Regions from separate parts of the Streptomyces sp. NPDC047841 genome, predicted to be linked through region 2. Evidence: predicted binding sites of a transcription regulator. Region 2 holds the regulator's gene; the other holds the start of a gene.
The links. Region 2 encodes HrcA, which represses chaperone genes, less so after heat shock. Its sites were predicted from a motif close to TTNGCACTCNGNNNNNCNGAGTGCNAA; they were not measured.

Region 1 (7,573 bases), on a different contig from region 2:
CGCCCACCCCGGGGCCGTGCCCGCCCTCGCCGCCCTCGCCCCCGAGATCGCCTCCGTCGCCGTGATCACCGGCCGCCCGCCCGAGGTCGCGGTCCGCTACGGCGGCTTCGCCGGCGTCCCCGGCCTGGAGCACCTCACCGTCCTCGGCCACTACGGCGCCGAGCGCTGGGACGCGGCCACCGGCGAGCTGACCGCCCCGCCCCCGCACCCCGGCGTGGCCGCCGCCCGCGCCGAACTGCCGGGCCTGCTGGAGCGCGCCGGAGCGGGGGAGGGCACGTGGATCGAGGAGAAGGGCCGGGCGCTGGCGGTGCACACCCGCCGCGCCCCCGATCCGCGGGCCGCGTTCGAGGCCCTGCGCGCCCCCCTCGCCGACCTCGCCACCCGCCACGGCCTGATCGTCGAGCCCGGCCGGATGGTCCTGGAACTGCGCCCGCCGGGCATGGACAAGGGCGTGGCCCTCCTGGACCACGCCCGCGCCGTCCGGGCCGGCTGTGTCGTCTACGCCGGCGACGACCTGGGCGACCTCCCCGCCTTCGCCGCGATCGAGAAGCTGCGCACCAACGGCGTCCCCGGCCTGCTGGTGTGCAGCGGCAGCACGGAGGTCACGGAACTGGCGGACCGGGCCGATCTGGTGGTCGACGGCCCGGAGGGGGTCGTGGGCCTGCTGCGGGCGCTGGCCGCTCAGCTCGGCCGGGGGTCCAGCGCCGCCAGCTGATCGAGGAACCACCGGGCCGGCGGCAGCGCGGTCGCGGCGGCGGCCAGCCGCTTCGAGCGCTCCGCCCGCGCGTCCGCCGGCAGGCTCAGCGCCTCGTGCAGGGCCCGTGCCGTGCCCGCGATGTCGTACGGGTTCACCACGAAGGCGTCCTCGCCCAGCTCCTCGTACGCCCCCGCCTCCCGCGACAGCACCAGCGCGCAGCCCTCGTCGGAGACGACCGGGACCTCCTTGGCGACCAGGTTCATGCCGTCCCGGATGGGGTTCACCAGCGCCACGTCGGCCAGCCGGTAGGCGGCGAGGGAGCGGGCGAAGTCGTCCTTCACGTGCAGCACGACCGGGGTCCAGCCGGCCGTGCCGTACCGCTCGTTGATCTCGTCCGCGACCCGCCGCACCTCGGCGGTGTACTCCCGGTACACGGCGAGGTCCTGCCGGGACGGGTACGCGAAGGCCACGTGGACGACCTTCTCCCGCCACTCGGGGTGGTCCTCCAGCAGCTGCTCGTAGGCCAGCAGCCCGCGCACGATGTTCTTGGACAGCTCGGTCCGGTCCACCCGGACGATCGTCTTCCGGCCCGCTCCGATCTCCGCCCGCAGCGCCGCCATCCGCTCGTCCACGTCCGGCTCGTGCGCCCGCTCGCGCAGGAAGTCCGCGTCCGCGCCCAGCCCGTGCACCCCGATCCGGGTGCCGGAGGGGATGCCCGGCCCCAGCACCGCGTGGCAGCAGTCCGTGAACGCGTCCGCCCACCGCCGGGTGAGGAACGCCGCCCGGTCCGCGCCCAGGATGCCGCTGAGCAGCTCGGCCGCGATGTCGTCGGGAAGGAGCCGGAAGTAGTCCGGCGGCGCCCACGGGGTGTGCGAGAAGTGGCCGATGCGCAGGTCGGGCCGGAGCTGGCGAAGCATCCGCGGGGCCAGGGCCAGGTGGTAGTCCTGGATCAGCACGGCCGCGCCCTCGGCCGCCTCCTCGGCCAGCGCCTCGGCGAACGCCCGGTTGTAGGCCTCGTACGACGCCCACTGCCGCCGGAAACCGGCGTCGAAGACCGGCTCCAGCGGGGTCTGGTACAGCATGTGGTGGACGAACCAGAGCACCGAGTTGGCGATGCCGTTGTACGCCTCGGCGTGCACGGCCGCGTCGATGTCGAGCATCCGCACGCGCTGCCCGCCGGTCTCCTCGGCCGGCAGCAGCCCGCCGGCCGCGCGCCGGACGGCCGCCCGGTCGCCGTCGCCCAGCGCGGCGCACACCCACACCGAGCCCGCGTCGGAGCCGATGGCGGACAGTCCCGAGACCAGCCCGCCGCCGCCCCGCCGGGCGTGCAGCGAGCCGTCCTCGCCCACCTGATAGGAGACCGGGCCGCGGTTCGACGCGACCAGCACCTGAGCCTTCTGAGCAGCATCGAGCGTGGAAGCCATACGCCTCAACCTAGCCCGGCCCCCAACCGCTCAAACGTACGGCCCGCCCGGCGGACGGACCGTGTACGGCCCGTTCACGCCACCTTGCGCTCGGCGTACTCCGCGATCTCCGCCATGGGCGGCCGCTCCTCGGTGTCCACCGAGTAGGTGCGCGGCTCGAACCCCTCCTCCCCCCGCTCGAACTGGGTCAGCGCGGGCCGGATCAGATGGCCGCGGGCCAGCCGGAGCTGGGCGGTGCGGTAGATCGCGGCGGCCATCCGGCCGAGCGCCTGACCGTCCTGGTGCCGGTGCCTGCGCACGCCCACGTCGACCTGGGCCAGCGCGTCCAGGCCCACCAGGTGCAGCGCGTCCACCAGCATGCCCAGCTCCACGCCGTAGCCGACGGGGAAGGGCAGCTGTTCCAGCAGGGTGCGGCGGGCCGCGTACTCGCCGCCCAGCGGCTGCACGAACCCGGCCAGCCGCGGCCAGTGCATGTTCAGCAGCGGGCGGGCCATGAGCTCGGTGACCCGGCCGCCCTGCCCGGCACTGCCGCCGAGCGGGCGGTCGTACATCGCCTTGACCAGGTCGACGTCCGGGTCGGTGAGCAGCGGGCCGACGATCCCGGAGACGAAGTCGGAGGAGAACTCCCTGAGGTCCGCGTCGATGAAGCAGACGATGTCCCCGCCGGTCACCAGCAGCGACCGCCACAGCACCTCGCCCTTGCCGGGGACGGCCGGGAGGCGCGGCAGGATGGTGTCGCGGTGGACGACCCGGGCGCCGGCGCGCGCGGCGACCTCGGAGGTGCGGTCGGTGGAGCCCGAGTCGACGACCACCAGCTCGTCGACGAGCGGCACCCGCTCCATGAGGTCGCGGCGGACGACCGCGACGATGTCGCCGACGGTCTCCTCCTCGTTGAGCGCGGGCAGCACGACACTGACGGTCTGGCCCGTGCGCTGCTTGGCGGCGAGGATCTGGTGCAGCGGCCGGTCGGCCACGGACCAGGACCGGGTGGTCAGCCAGCGCTCGACTTCTTCCAGCACAGTCTGCGGCTCCTCACTCGTGTCTCGCGGTTCGGACGACTATCTCAACTGTCCCTGCCGTCGGTTACAGTCTTGAACAACGCCGATGACCATCGCATGTCGGGGGTCGCGTGCGTTCCACAACCGCATACCGCTCATCCAGAGGGGCAGAGGGACACGGCCCGGTGAAGCCCCGGCAACCCCCCTGACCGGACTCGTTCGCGCGAGGCTCACGGCCAGGGAAGGTGCCAATTCCGTCTCACGGCGAGGTGCGCCGTGAGGAAGATGAGGAGAAAGGGCCTCGCCTCCATGGCTGTGCAGACAGTTGCCACCACCAGCGAATCCACCGTCGACCTCGGCCCCGCCGCGGCCCTGAGCTGTCGCGAGTGCGGCCACCGGGTGCCGCTCGGCCCGGTCTTCGCCTGCGAGGAGTGCTTCGGCCCGCTGGAGATCGCCTACGACTTCTCCGCCTACGACACCGAGGACCTGCGCCGCCGCATCGAGGCGGGCCCCGCGAACATCTGGCGCTACGCGCCCCTGCTGCCGGTCCCGGCGGACGTCGCCGGCAAGCCGAACATCAACCCCGGCTGGACCAAGCTCGTCAAGGCCGACAACCTGGCCCGCGAGCTGGGCGTGACCGGCGGTCTGTACGTCAAGGACGACTCCGGCAACCCGACCCACTCCTTCAAGGACCGGGTCGTGGCCCAGGCCCTGGAGGCCGCCCGCGCCTTCGGCTTCACCACCCTGTCCTGCTCCTCGACCGGCAACCTGGCCGGCGCCGTCGGCGCCGCCGCCGCCCGCGCCGGCTTGCGCTCCTGCGTGTTCATCCCGCACGACCTGGAGCAGGGCAAGATCGTCATGGCCGCGGTCTACGGCGGTGAACTCGTCGGCATCGAGGGCAACTACGACGACGTGAACCGCTTCTGCTCCGAGCTGATCGGCGACCCGGCCGGCGAGGGCTGGGGCTTCGTCAACGTCAACCTGCGGCCGTACTACGCGGAGGGCTCCAAGACCCTGGCGTACGAGATCTGCGAGCAGCTCGGCTGGCGGCTGCCGGACCAGATCGTGGTCCCGATCGCCTCCGGCTCCCAGCTCACGAAGATCGACAAGGGGCTCCAGGAGCTGATCAAGCTGGGGCTGGTCGAGGACAGGCCGTACAAGATCTTCGGTGCCCAGGCCGAGGGCTGCTCCCCGGTCTCGACCGCCTTCAAGGCCGGCCACGACGTCGTACGGCCCCAGAAGCCGAACACCATCGCCAAGTCGCTGGCCATCGGCAACCCGGCCGACGGGCCGTACGTCCTGGACATCGCGCGCCGCACCGGCGGTGCCGTGGAGGACGTGACGGACGAGCAGGTCGTGGACGCGATCAAGCTGCTCGCGCGGACCGAGGGCATCTTCGCGGAGACCGCCGGCGGCGTGACGGTCGGCGTCACCCGCAAGCTGCTGGAGGCGGGCGTGCTGGACCCGGCGAAGACGACGGTCGTCCTGAACACCGGTGACGGCCTGAAGACCCTGGACGCGGTGGCCGGGACCGGCCTCACCGCCACCATCCGCCCGACCCTGGACTCCTTCCGCGAGGCCGGCCTCGCATGACAGGCCCCGCCGTACCCGTGAACCCGACCGGAGGTCCGACCGCATGAGCGTGACCGTTCGCATCCCCACCATCCTGCGCACCTACACCGGCGGGCAGGCCGAGGTCGCCGCCGAGGGCGCGACGCTCGGCGAGGTCATCGCCGACCTGGAGAAGAACCACACGGGCATCGCCGCGCGCGTCCTGGACGACCAGGGCAAGCTGCGCCGGTTCGTCAACGTGTACGTCAACGACGACGACGTCCGCTTCGAGCAGGGCCTGGACACGGCGACCCCCGAGGGGGCCGGCGTCTCGATCATCCCGGCGGTCGCCGGCGGCTGAGCCGCGGATCCGCCCGCTCATTACCTTCGGTAACCGCGATTACCGGCTGTTCGCCCGATTGCCCCCTCCGTGAGAGAAGCGGAGGGGGCAATTCTGTGTGATTGAGCGCGGTAGAGTTGGGGAACGCGGTCGCGGCCTCCGGGTCGCGGGCCCTGCGTTCCATGCCGCCCGCCCGACAAGAAGTAGCCAAAGTGTGTGGGTTGTCTGCGGCTTTTGTGGCTTTTATGGGGCCCGACTTGCCCTGAATTCCGATGAATTCTCACTACATTCCGGACCGCTCGCGTCCAGAATTCTCGTCCGATTGACCTGTTGCAGACGGCAGTTGGACAGATACATTCAGCCGCGGTCGACGCGTTCCGGCGCACGCCCCCGACCAATTGGGGGGTGAGGTCTGACCCGGGTCCGCGAAGTGTGGATCTGTGCAAGGGCCAGTAATAGGGGAGTTAGGCATGGCTCAGGGCACCGTCAAGTGGTTCAACGCGGAGAAGGGGTACGGCTTCATCGCGGTCGACGGTGGTGCGGACGTCTTCGTCCACTACAGCGCGATTCAGATGGACGGCTACCGCACCCTGGAAGAGGGCCAGCGGGTCGAGTTCGAGATCTCGCAGGGCCAGAAGGGTCCGCAGGCCGACATGGTTCGCGTCACCGCCTGAACGTCTCTTGTCCGAAGGGCCCGCACCTCGCAGAGGGTGCGGGCCCTTCGCCGTGCCCCGGTTCCGCTGTTCGCGTGCGGCTGACGGGGGGCTCCCACCCGCCCAGGCGCTTGCACTCGACCATGCCGAGTGCTAATCATTGGCGTTAGCACTCTGAAGGTGAGAGTGACAGCGAAGGACCGGGTCGGTGAGGCCCGCGGGCCGGGTGGGGCAAGGAACCACGAGGCGCGCGAGCCGTCCGTCGCGGGCGCGGGCGCGGTCCGAAGGAATCACCCCCAGTCCTGGAGGGACCACTTCACATGGCCAAGATCATCGCGTTCGACGAGGAGGCGCGGCGCGGCCTCGAGCGCGGCATGAACCAGCTCGCGGACGCCGTGAAGGTGACGCTCGGCCCCAAGGGCCGCAACGTCGTCCTCGAGAAGAAGTGGGGCGCCCCCACGATCACCAACGATGGTGTCTCCATCGCCAAGGAGATCGAGCTCGAGGACCCGTACGAGAAGATCGGCGCCGAGCTGGTCAAGGAAGTCGCCAAGAAGACGGACGACGTCGCCGGTGACGGTACGACCACCGCGACCGTGCTCGCCCAGGCCCTGGTCAAGGAGGGCCTGCGCAACGTCGCCGCCGGTGCCAACCCGATGGCTCTGAAGCGCGGTATCGAGAAGGCCGTCGAGGCCGTCTCCGCCGCCCTGCTGGAGCAGGCGAAGGACGTCGAGACCAAGGAGCAGATCGCCTCCACCGCGTCCATCTCCGCCGCCGACACCCAGATCGGCGAGCTGATCGCCGAGGCCATGGACAAGGTCGGCAAGGAAGGCGTCATCACCGTCGAGGAGTCCAACACCTTCGGTCTGGAGCTCGAGCTCACCGAGGGCATGCGCTTCGACAAGGGCTACATCTCCGCCTACTTCGCGACCGACATGGAGCGCATGGAGGCGGTGCTGGAGGACCCGTACATCCTCATCGCCAACTCCAAGATCTCCTCGGTCAAGGACCTGCTCCCGCTGCTGGAGAAGGTCATGCAGTCGGGCAAGCCGCTGCTGATCATCGCCGAGGACGTCGAGGGCGAGGCCCTGTCGACCCTGGTCGTCAACAAGATCCGCGGCACCTTCAAGTCCGTCGCCGTCAAGGCCCCGGGCTTCGGTGACCGCCGCAAGGCCATGCTCGGCGACATCGCCATCCTCACGGGCGGCGAGGTCATCTCCGAGGAGGTCGGCCTCAAGCTGGAGAACGCGACCCTGGACCTCCTGGGCCGCGCCCGCAAGGTCGTCATCACCAAGGACGAGACCACCATCGTCGACGGTGCCGGCTCCTCCGAGCAGGTCAACGGCCGTGTGAACCAGATCCGCACCGAGATCGAGAACAGCGACTCGGACTACGACCGCGAGAAGCTGCAGGAGCGCCTGGCGAAGCTCGCCGGCGGTGTCGCGGTCATCAAGGCCGGTGCCGCCACCGAGGTGGAGCTCAAGGAGCGCAAGCACCGCATCGAGGACGCCGTCCGCAACGCGAAGGCGGCCGTCGAGGAGGGCATCGTCGCCGGTGGTGGCGTGGCCCTGCTCCAGGCCTCCCAGGTCTTCGAGAAGCTGGAGCTGGAGGGTGACGAGGCGACCGGCGCCAACGCCGTGCGCATCGCCCTGGAGGCCCCGCTGAAGCAGATCGCCGTCAACGCCGGCCTCGAGGGCGGCGTCGTGGTGGAGAAGGTGCGCAACCTGACCCCGGGTCACGGCCTGAACGCCGCGACCGGCGAGTACGTCGACCTGGTCGCCGAGGGCATCATCGACCCGGCGAAGGTGACCCGTTCCGCGCTGCAGAACGCCGCCTCCATCGCCGCGCTGTTCCTCACCACCGAGGCCGTCATCGCCGACAAGCCGGAGAAGGCCGCGGCCCCGGCCGGC
Region 2 (7,573 bases):
GTGCTGGACAATGGAGGGCATGCCTTCCGCACTCCCCGACGGCGAGCCCGTCCCCACCGACGGCGCGCTGCCCGCGCACGCGCTCGCCGGGGCCGCCGCCCGCCCGCTCGGCTTCTACCTGCACGTCCCGTACTGCGCGACCCGCTGCGGCTACTGCGACTTCAACACCTACACCGCGACCGAGCTGCGCGGCACGGGCGGGGTGCTGGCCTCCCGCGACAACTACGCGGACACGCTGGCCGAGGAGATCCGGCTGGCCCGGAAGGTGCTGGGCGACGACCCGCGCGAGGTCCGCACGGTGTTCGTCGGCGGTGGTACGCCGACGCTGCTGGCCGCCGACGACCTCGTACGGATGCTCGGGGCCGTCCGGGACGAGTTCGGGCTGGCACCGGACGCGGAGATCACCACGGAGGCGAACCCGGAGTCCGTCGACCCCGCGTACCTCGCCACGCTCCGCGAGGGCGGCTTCAACCGGATCTCCTTCGGCATGCAGAGCGCCAAGCAGCACGTGCTGAGGATCCTGGACCGCACCCACACCCCCGGCCGCCCCGAGCGGTGCGTCGCGGAGGCGCGGGCGGCGGGCTTCGAGCACGTCAACCTCGACCTGATCTACGGCACGCCCGGCGAGAGCGACGACGACTGGCGGGCGTCCCTGGAGGCCGCCCTGGGCGCCGGACCCGACCACATCAGCGCCTACGCGCTCATCGTGGAGGAGGGCACCCAGCTCGCCCGCCGGATCCGCCGGGGCGAGATCCCGATGACCGACGACGACGTCCACGCCGACCGGTACCTGATCGCCGAGGAGATGCTGAGCGCGGCGGGCTTCGACTGGTACGAGGTCTCCAACTGGGCCACCTCCGAGGCGGGCCGCTGCCTGCACAACGAGCTGTACTGGCGCGGCGCCGACTGGTGGGGCGCGGGCCCGGGGGCCCACTCGCACGTGGGCGGGGTCCGCTGGTGGAACGTCAAGCACCCGGGCGCGTACGCGGCGGCGCTGGCGTCGGGGAAGTCGCCGGGCGCGGGCCGGGAGCTGCTGTCCGACGAGGACCGGCGCGTGGAGCGCGTCCTGCTGGAGCTGCGGCTGCGCGAAGGGGTCCCGTTGTCCCTGCTGAGGGAGGAGGGGCTCGCGGCCTCCCGGCGCGCGCTGGCGGACGGGCTGCTCCAGGAGGGGCCGTACGAGAAGGGCCGGGCCGCGCTGACCCTGCGCGGGCGGCTGCTGGCGGACGCGGTGGTGCGGGACCTGGTGGACTGATCACCCCGGCGGGTGAATCCCCCCGGAACGCCGGTTCGGTCCCTAACCTGGTTCGTAGGCTGCCGCTGACAGGACGCGGCGGATGTGGAGGCCACGGAGATGACCGCTGTGGACGAGCGTGGGATGGCCAGGTACCTCGACGAGTTCGAGCCTCCCGAGGGCGTCAAGGCCGAGCTCCTCCGAGGAGTCATCGTGATGATGGCCAGCCCCGATCTGGTGCACAACCTGATCGTGCTGCACACACAGCGGCAGATGCCCCTCGAGCGGTGGTACCCCCTCCAGACCCAGGACGTCGACATCGCCGGTGAGTCGAGCGAGCCGGTGCCGGATCTGGTGGTCCTCTCACCCGATGTCCTGCCGAGTTCGGGACGGCTGTTGCCCAGTCGGCTGATCACGATGGTGTTGGAGGTCGTCTCCAAGTACAGCGTCCACCAGGATTACGTGGTCAAGCGCTCCATCTACGCGGCGGGGGGGATCCCCGCCTACCTCGTCGTCGACCCGATCATGGCCCACTGCGTTCTCATGACGAAGCCGTCGGGCCACGGAGAGGACGCCGACTATCTGAGCCAGGAGATCGTGAAGTTCGGCGATCCGGTCCCGTTGGAGGCTCTCGGACTCGAACTCGACACCACCGAGTTCGGGACGTTCCCCGACGTCAGGCCCCACCGCTACCCGTGACGAAGTCGATCAGCTCCTCCACGCGCCCCAGCAGCTCCGGCTCCAGGTCCTTGTAGGACCCCACCCGCTTCAGGATCGCCTGCCACACCGCCCCGGTGTTCTCCGACGGCCAGCCCAGCGCCCGGCACACGCCCGTCTTCCAGTCCTGCCCCTTCGGCACCGCCGGCCACGCCCCGATGCCCAGCGACGCCGGCTTCACCGCCTGCCAGATGTCGATGAACGGGTGGCCGACCACCAGCGCGTGCTCGCTGGTCACCGACTGCGCGATGCGCCACTCCTTCGTGCCGGGCAGCAGGTGGTCCACCAGGACGCCCAGGCGCGCGTCCGGGCCGGGGGCGAAGGACTCCACGATCGACGGGAGGTCGTCGACGCCCTCCAGGTACTCCACGACCACGCCCTCGATCCGCAGGTCGTCGCCCCACACCTTCTCGACGAGCTCGGCGTCGTGCCGGCCCTCCACGTAGATGCGTCCGGCGCGCGCCACGCGCGCGCGTGCCTGGGGGACGGCGACCGAGCCGGACGCCGTACGGGAGGGGCGTACCGGCGCCGAGGAGGCGGGGCGGACCAGCGTCACCACGCGCCCCTCCAGCAGGAAGCCGCGCGGCTCCAGCGGGAACACGCGGTGCTTGCCGAAGCGGTCCTCCAGGGTCACCGTGCCCGCCTCGCAGCGGATCACCGCGCCGCAGAACCCGGTGCCGGGCTCCTCCACCACCAGACCCGGCTCGGCCGGGACCTCCGGCACGGGCTTGGGCTTCTTCCAGGGAGGGGTCAGGTCGGAGGTGTACTGGCGCATTCGGATGACGATAGGAGAAGCCGTGCGGTGAGGCGTACGACACGCCGGGGCCGGCCGCGAAGAGCCGCTCAGATCACGCCGAACCGCGTTGCCAGGGCGTCGCGTTGACGGCGGACGAACCCCGCGTCCACCACCGCTCCGTGACCGGGCACGTACAGCGCGTCCTCGCCGCCGAGCGCCAGCAGCCGGTCGAGCGCGTCCGGCCAGCGGGACGGGACCGCGTCGGGGCCCGCCTGCGGTTCGCCGGACTCCTCCACCAGGTCGCCGCAGAACACCACCTCCGGGTCGCCCGGGACCAGGACGGCCAGGTCGTGCGCCGTGTGGCCGGGGCCCACGTTGGCCAGCAGCGCCTGGCGGCCGCCGCCGAGGTCCAGCGTCCACTCGCCGGAGACCGCGTGGCGGGGCGGGACCAGCGCGTCCACCGCCTCGTCGGCGTCGGCCACCGGCAGCCCGTTGCGGATCGCGTCCAGCCGCAGGTCCGCGCGCTCGTACGCGAACACCGCGTCCAGTCCCACCGCCCCGTACACCTCCGCCCCGGCGAGGGCGGCGGCGCCGAAGACGTGGTCGAAGTGGGGATGGGTGAGCGCGAGATGGGTCACACGGCCGCCCGCCAGCGCCTCGGCCTGCCCACGCAGCCGGACCCCCTCCGCGAGGCTCGAACCGGCGTCCACGAGCAGGGCCGTACCCTCCCCGAGGACCAGCCCCGCCGTGCAGTCCCAGCCCGGCAGCCGGCACCGGCCCACCCCCGCGGCCAGCCGCTGCCACCCCAGCTCTTCCCAAGTCACGGTCATACCCGCGACGCTAGCGGTACGAGCCGGTACGGCGGCCCGACCTTGCCCAGGGTGTACCCGGCAGCCGTACACTGGCCGGGGAACGCTGGCACTCGCATGGGTGGAGTGCCAGGCGGACGACCCGAGCGGACGAGGGGACGACGTGCTGGAGGTGCGCGCGAATGCTGAGTGAACGCAGGCTTCAGGTACTGCGCGCCATCGTCCAGGACTACGTGGGCACCGAGGAGCCGGTCGGTTCCAAGGCGCTCACCGAGCGGCACAACCTCGGCGTGTCCCCGGCGACCGTCCGCAACGACATGGCGGCCCTGGAGGACGAGGGGTACATCGCCCAGCCGCACACCAGCGCGGGGCGGATTCCCACCGACAAGGGCTACCGGCTGTTCGTGGACAAGCTCGCGGGCGTCAAGCCGATGAGCGGGCCCGAGCGGCGGGCGATCCAGAACTTCCTGGAGGGCGCCGTCGACCTCGACGACGTCGTGGCGCGGACCGTGCGGCTGCTCGCGCAGCTCACCCGGCAGGTCGCCGTCGTGCAGTACCCGTCCCTGACCCGGTCCACCGTCCGGCACGTGGAGCTGCTGTCGCTGGCTCCCGCGCGCGTGATGCTGGTGCTGATCACGGACACCGGCCGGGTCGAGCAGCGGATGGTCGACTGCCCGGCGCCGTTCGGCGAGGGCTCGCTGGCGGACCTGCGGGCGCGGCTCAACAGCCGGGTCGCCGGTCGCCGGTTCACGGACGTGCCGAAACTGGTCGAGGACCTCCCGGACGCCTTCGAGCCGGAGGACCGCGGTACGGTCTCCACGGTGCTCTCCACTCTTCTGGAGACACTCGTGGAGGAGAACGAGGAGCGGTTGATGATCGGCGGCACCGCCAATCTGACCCGCTTCGGACATGACTTCCCCCTCACGATCCGGCCCGTCCTGGAGGCCCTGGAGGAGCAGGTCGTGCTCCTCAAGCTCCTCGGCGAGGCGAAGGATCCGGGCGTGACCGTGCGCATCGGGCACGAGAACGCCCATGAGGGACTCAACTCCACCTCCGTCGTGTCGGTCGGCTACGGTTCGGGCGGCGAGGCGGTTGCCAAGCTCGGCGTGGTCGGACCGACCCGCATGGACTACCCGGGAACGATGGGAGCGGTACGCGCAGTGGCACGGTACGTCGGACAGATCCTGGCGGAGTCGTAAGTGGCCACGGACTATTACGCCGTTCTCGGCGTGCGCCGCGACGCGTCGCAGGATGAGATCAAGAAGGCGTTCCGCAGGCTCGCGCGCGAGCTGCACCCGGACGTCAACCCGGACCCGAAGACCCAGGAGCGGTTCAAGGAGATCAACGCCGCTTACGAGGTGCTGTCGGACCCGCAGAAGAAGCAGGTCTACGACCTCGGCGGCGACCCGCTCTCCCAGTCGGGCGGCGCGGGCGCGGGCGGCTTCGGGGCCGGCGGCTTCGGCAACTTCTCCGACATCATGGACGCGTTCTTCGGTACGGCGTCGCAGCGCGGGCCGCGCTCGCGCACCCGGCGCGGCCAGGACGCGATGATCCGGATCGAGGTCGAGCTGGACGAGGCGGCCTTCGGGACCACCAAGGACATCCAGGTCGACACGGCCGTCGTCTGCAACACCTGCAACGGCGAGGGCGCGGCGCCCGGCACGTCCGCCCAGACGTGTGACATGTGCCGCGGCCGGGGTGAGGTCTCCCAGGTCACCCGGTCCTTCCTGGGCCAGGTCATGACCTCGCGGCCGTGCCCGCAGTGCCAGGGCTTCGGCACGGTCGTCCCGACGCCGTGCCCGGAGTGCGCCGGCGACGGCCGGGTGCGCTCGCGGCGGACGCTGACCGTGAAGATCCCGGCCGGCGTCGACAACGGCACGCGCATCCAGCTCGCCGGCGAGGGGGAGGTCGGCCCCGGCGGCGGCCCGGCCGGCGACCTGTACGTCGAGATCCACGAGCTGCCGCACCCGAGGTTCCAGCGGCGCGGCGACGACCTGCACTGCACGGTCACGATCCCGATGACGGCGGCGGCCCTCGGCACGAAGGTGCCGCTGGAGACGCTGGACGGCCTGGAGGAGGTCGACATCCGGCCCGGCACCCAGTCCGGCCAGTCGATCCCGCTGCACAGCCGGGGCGTCACGCATCTGCGCGGCGGCGGCCGGGGCGACCTGATCGTGCACGTCGAGGTGACGACGCCGACCAAGCTGGACCCGGAGCAGGAGCGGCTGTTGCGCGAGCTGGCCAAGCTGCGCGGCGAGGAACGGCCCCAGGGCCAGTTCCAGCCGGGTCAGCAGGGGCTGTTCTCGCGGCTGAAGGATGCGTTCAACGGGCGCTGAGCGGTGACGGACGGGGTGCCCCGGCACCCCGTATGCCGTGGGCATGTGCCGGTGGATGCCCGGATTCGGACTTGTCCGAAGGACGTGACAACATGCGGTCATGTCCTCCGCGCTGACCGATCTCTTCCCCCACCCGATCGTGCAGGCCCCCATGGCGGGCGGTGTCTCCGTCCCGCAGCTCGCCGCCGCCGTCTCCGAGGCCGGTGGCCTCGGGTTCCTCGCCGCCGGGTACAAGACAGCCGACGGCATGTACCAGGAGATCAAGCAGCTGCGCGGGCTCACGAGCCGCCCCTTCGGCGTGAACCTCTTCATGCCGCAGCCCGAGCACGCGGAGTCCGGGGCCGTCGACCTCTACGCGCACCAGCTGGCCGGCGAGGCCGCCTGGTACGAGACCGAGCTGGGCGACCCGGACAGCGGCCGGGACGACGGCTACGACGCCAAGCTCGCCGTCCTGCTCGACGACCCGGTGCCGGTGGTCTCCTTCCACTTCGGGGTGCCGCCGCGCGAGGTGTTCGACAAGCTCCACCGCGTCGGCACCTTCACTCTGGTCACCGCCACCACCGCCGAGGAGGCCCGCGCCGTCGAGCGGGCCGGGGCCGACGCGGTCATCGCGCAGGGCGTGGAGGCCGGCGGACACCAGGGCACCCACCGCGACCTCCCCGAGAACGACGGTGCCGGCGTCGGCCTGCTGTCGCTGCTCGCGCAGGTCCGCGAGGCCGTGCGCATCCCGGTCGTCGCCGCCGGCGGCGTCATGCGCGGCGGCCAGATCGCCGCCGTCCTCGCCGCGGGCGCGAGCGCGGCGCAGCTGGGCACCGCGTTCGTCGCCGCCCACGAGTCCGGCGCGCACCCCCTGCACAAGCGGGCGCTGACCGACCCGCTGTTCCCGCGCACCGAGCTGACCCGCGCCTTCACCGGCCGCCCGGCCCGCGCGCTGGTCAACCGCTTCCTGCGCGAGCACGGCCGGTACGCCCCCGCCGCCTACCCCGAGGTCCACCACCTCACCGCGCCGCTGCGCAAGGCCGCCGCCAAGGCCGAGGACGCGCAGGGCATGGCGATGTGGGCCGGGCAGGGCCACCGGATGGCCCGGGAACTGCCCGCGGGCCGGCTGGTGGAGGTGCTGGCCGCCGAACTCGCCGAGGCCCGGACAGCGTTGTCGGCCGGGGGTTCCCGATGACCGCGCCGGTGTTCGTCGTCGACTCCCTGGAGGGCGTGGGCCCCGGCTCGGTCGTCGACGTCCAGGGCCCCGAGGGACGGCACGCGGTCTCCGTACGGCGGTTGCAGCCGGGCGAGAACGTGGTGCTCACCGACGGCAGGGGCCGGGGCGCGGCCGGGGTCGTCGTCGGCGTGTCGGGGAAGGACCACCTGGTGGTCGAGCCGTTCGAGTTCCCGGTGGAGCCCGAGCCCCGCCCCCGTATCACCGTCGTCCAGGCCCTGCCCAAGGGCGACCGGGGCGAACTGGCCGTGGAGACGATGACGGAGACCGGCGTCGACGCGATCGTGCCCTGGCAGGCCGCGCGGTGCATCACCCAGTGGAAGGGCGAGCGGGGGCTGAAGGCGCTCGCCAAGTGGCGTGCCACCGCGCGGGAGGCCGGCAAGCAGTCCCGCCGGCTGCGCTTCCCCGAGGTCGCGGACCTGGCGTCCACCAAGCAGGTCGCCGCGCTGCTCGCCGCGGCGGACTTCGCCGCCGTGCTCCACTCCGACTTCGACCACGTCAGCGAGCCCCTGGCCACCGCCGAACTCCCCG

Region 1: the regulator HrcA is predicted to act here: its motif matches at 5,794-5,820, upstream of groL (chaperonin GroEL).

The regions. Positions count from the first base shown of each region.
Region 1 covers NZ_JBEYRP010000005.1:372,092-379,664, reverse strand. The annotation lists gene otsB (trehalose-phosphatase) at 1-715, shown strand, start outside; gene AB0947_RS10455 (trehalose-6-phosphate synthase) at 682-2,121, opposite strand; gene AB0947_RS10450 (glucosyl-3-phosphoglycerate synthase) at 2,196-3,140, opposite strand; SAM riboswitch class I at 3,272-3,411, shown strand; gene thrC (threonine synthase) at 3,429-4,712, shown strand; gene AB0947_RS10440 (ubiquitin-like small modifier protein 1) at 4,756-5,031, shown strand; gene AB0947_RS10435 (cold-shock protein) at 5,481-5,684, shown strand; gene groL (chaperonin GroEL) at 5,984-7,573, shown strand, end outside.
Region 2 covers NZ_JBEYRP010000004.1:409,279-416,851, reverse strand. The annotation lists gene hemW (radical SAM family heme chaperone HemW) at 20-1,252, shown strand; gene AB0947_RS08715 (Uma2 family endonuclease) at 1,352-1,930, shown strand; gene AB0947_RS08710 (DUF3097 domain-containing protein) at 1,908-2,723, opposite strand; gene AB0947_RS08705 (MBL fold metallo-hydrolase) at 2,792-3,514, opposite strand; gene hrcA (heat-inducible transcriptional repressor HrcA) at 3,676-4,692, shown strand; gene dnaJ (molecular chaperone DnaJ) at 4,693-5,829, shown strand; gene AB0947_RS08690 (nitronate monooxygenase) at 5,930-7,003, shown strand; gene AB0947_RS08685 (16S rRNA (uracil(1498)-N(3))-methyltransferase) at 7,000-7,573, shown strand, end outside.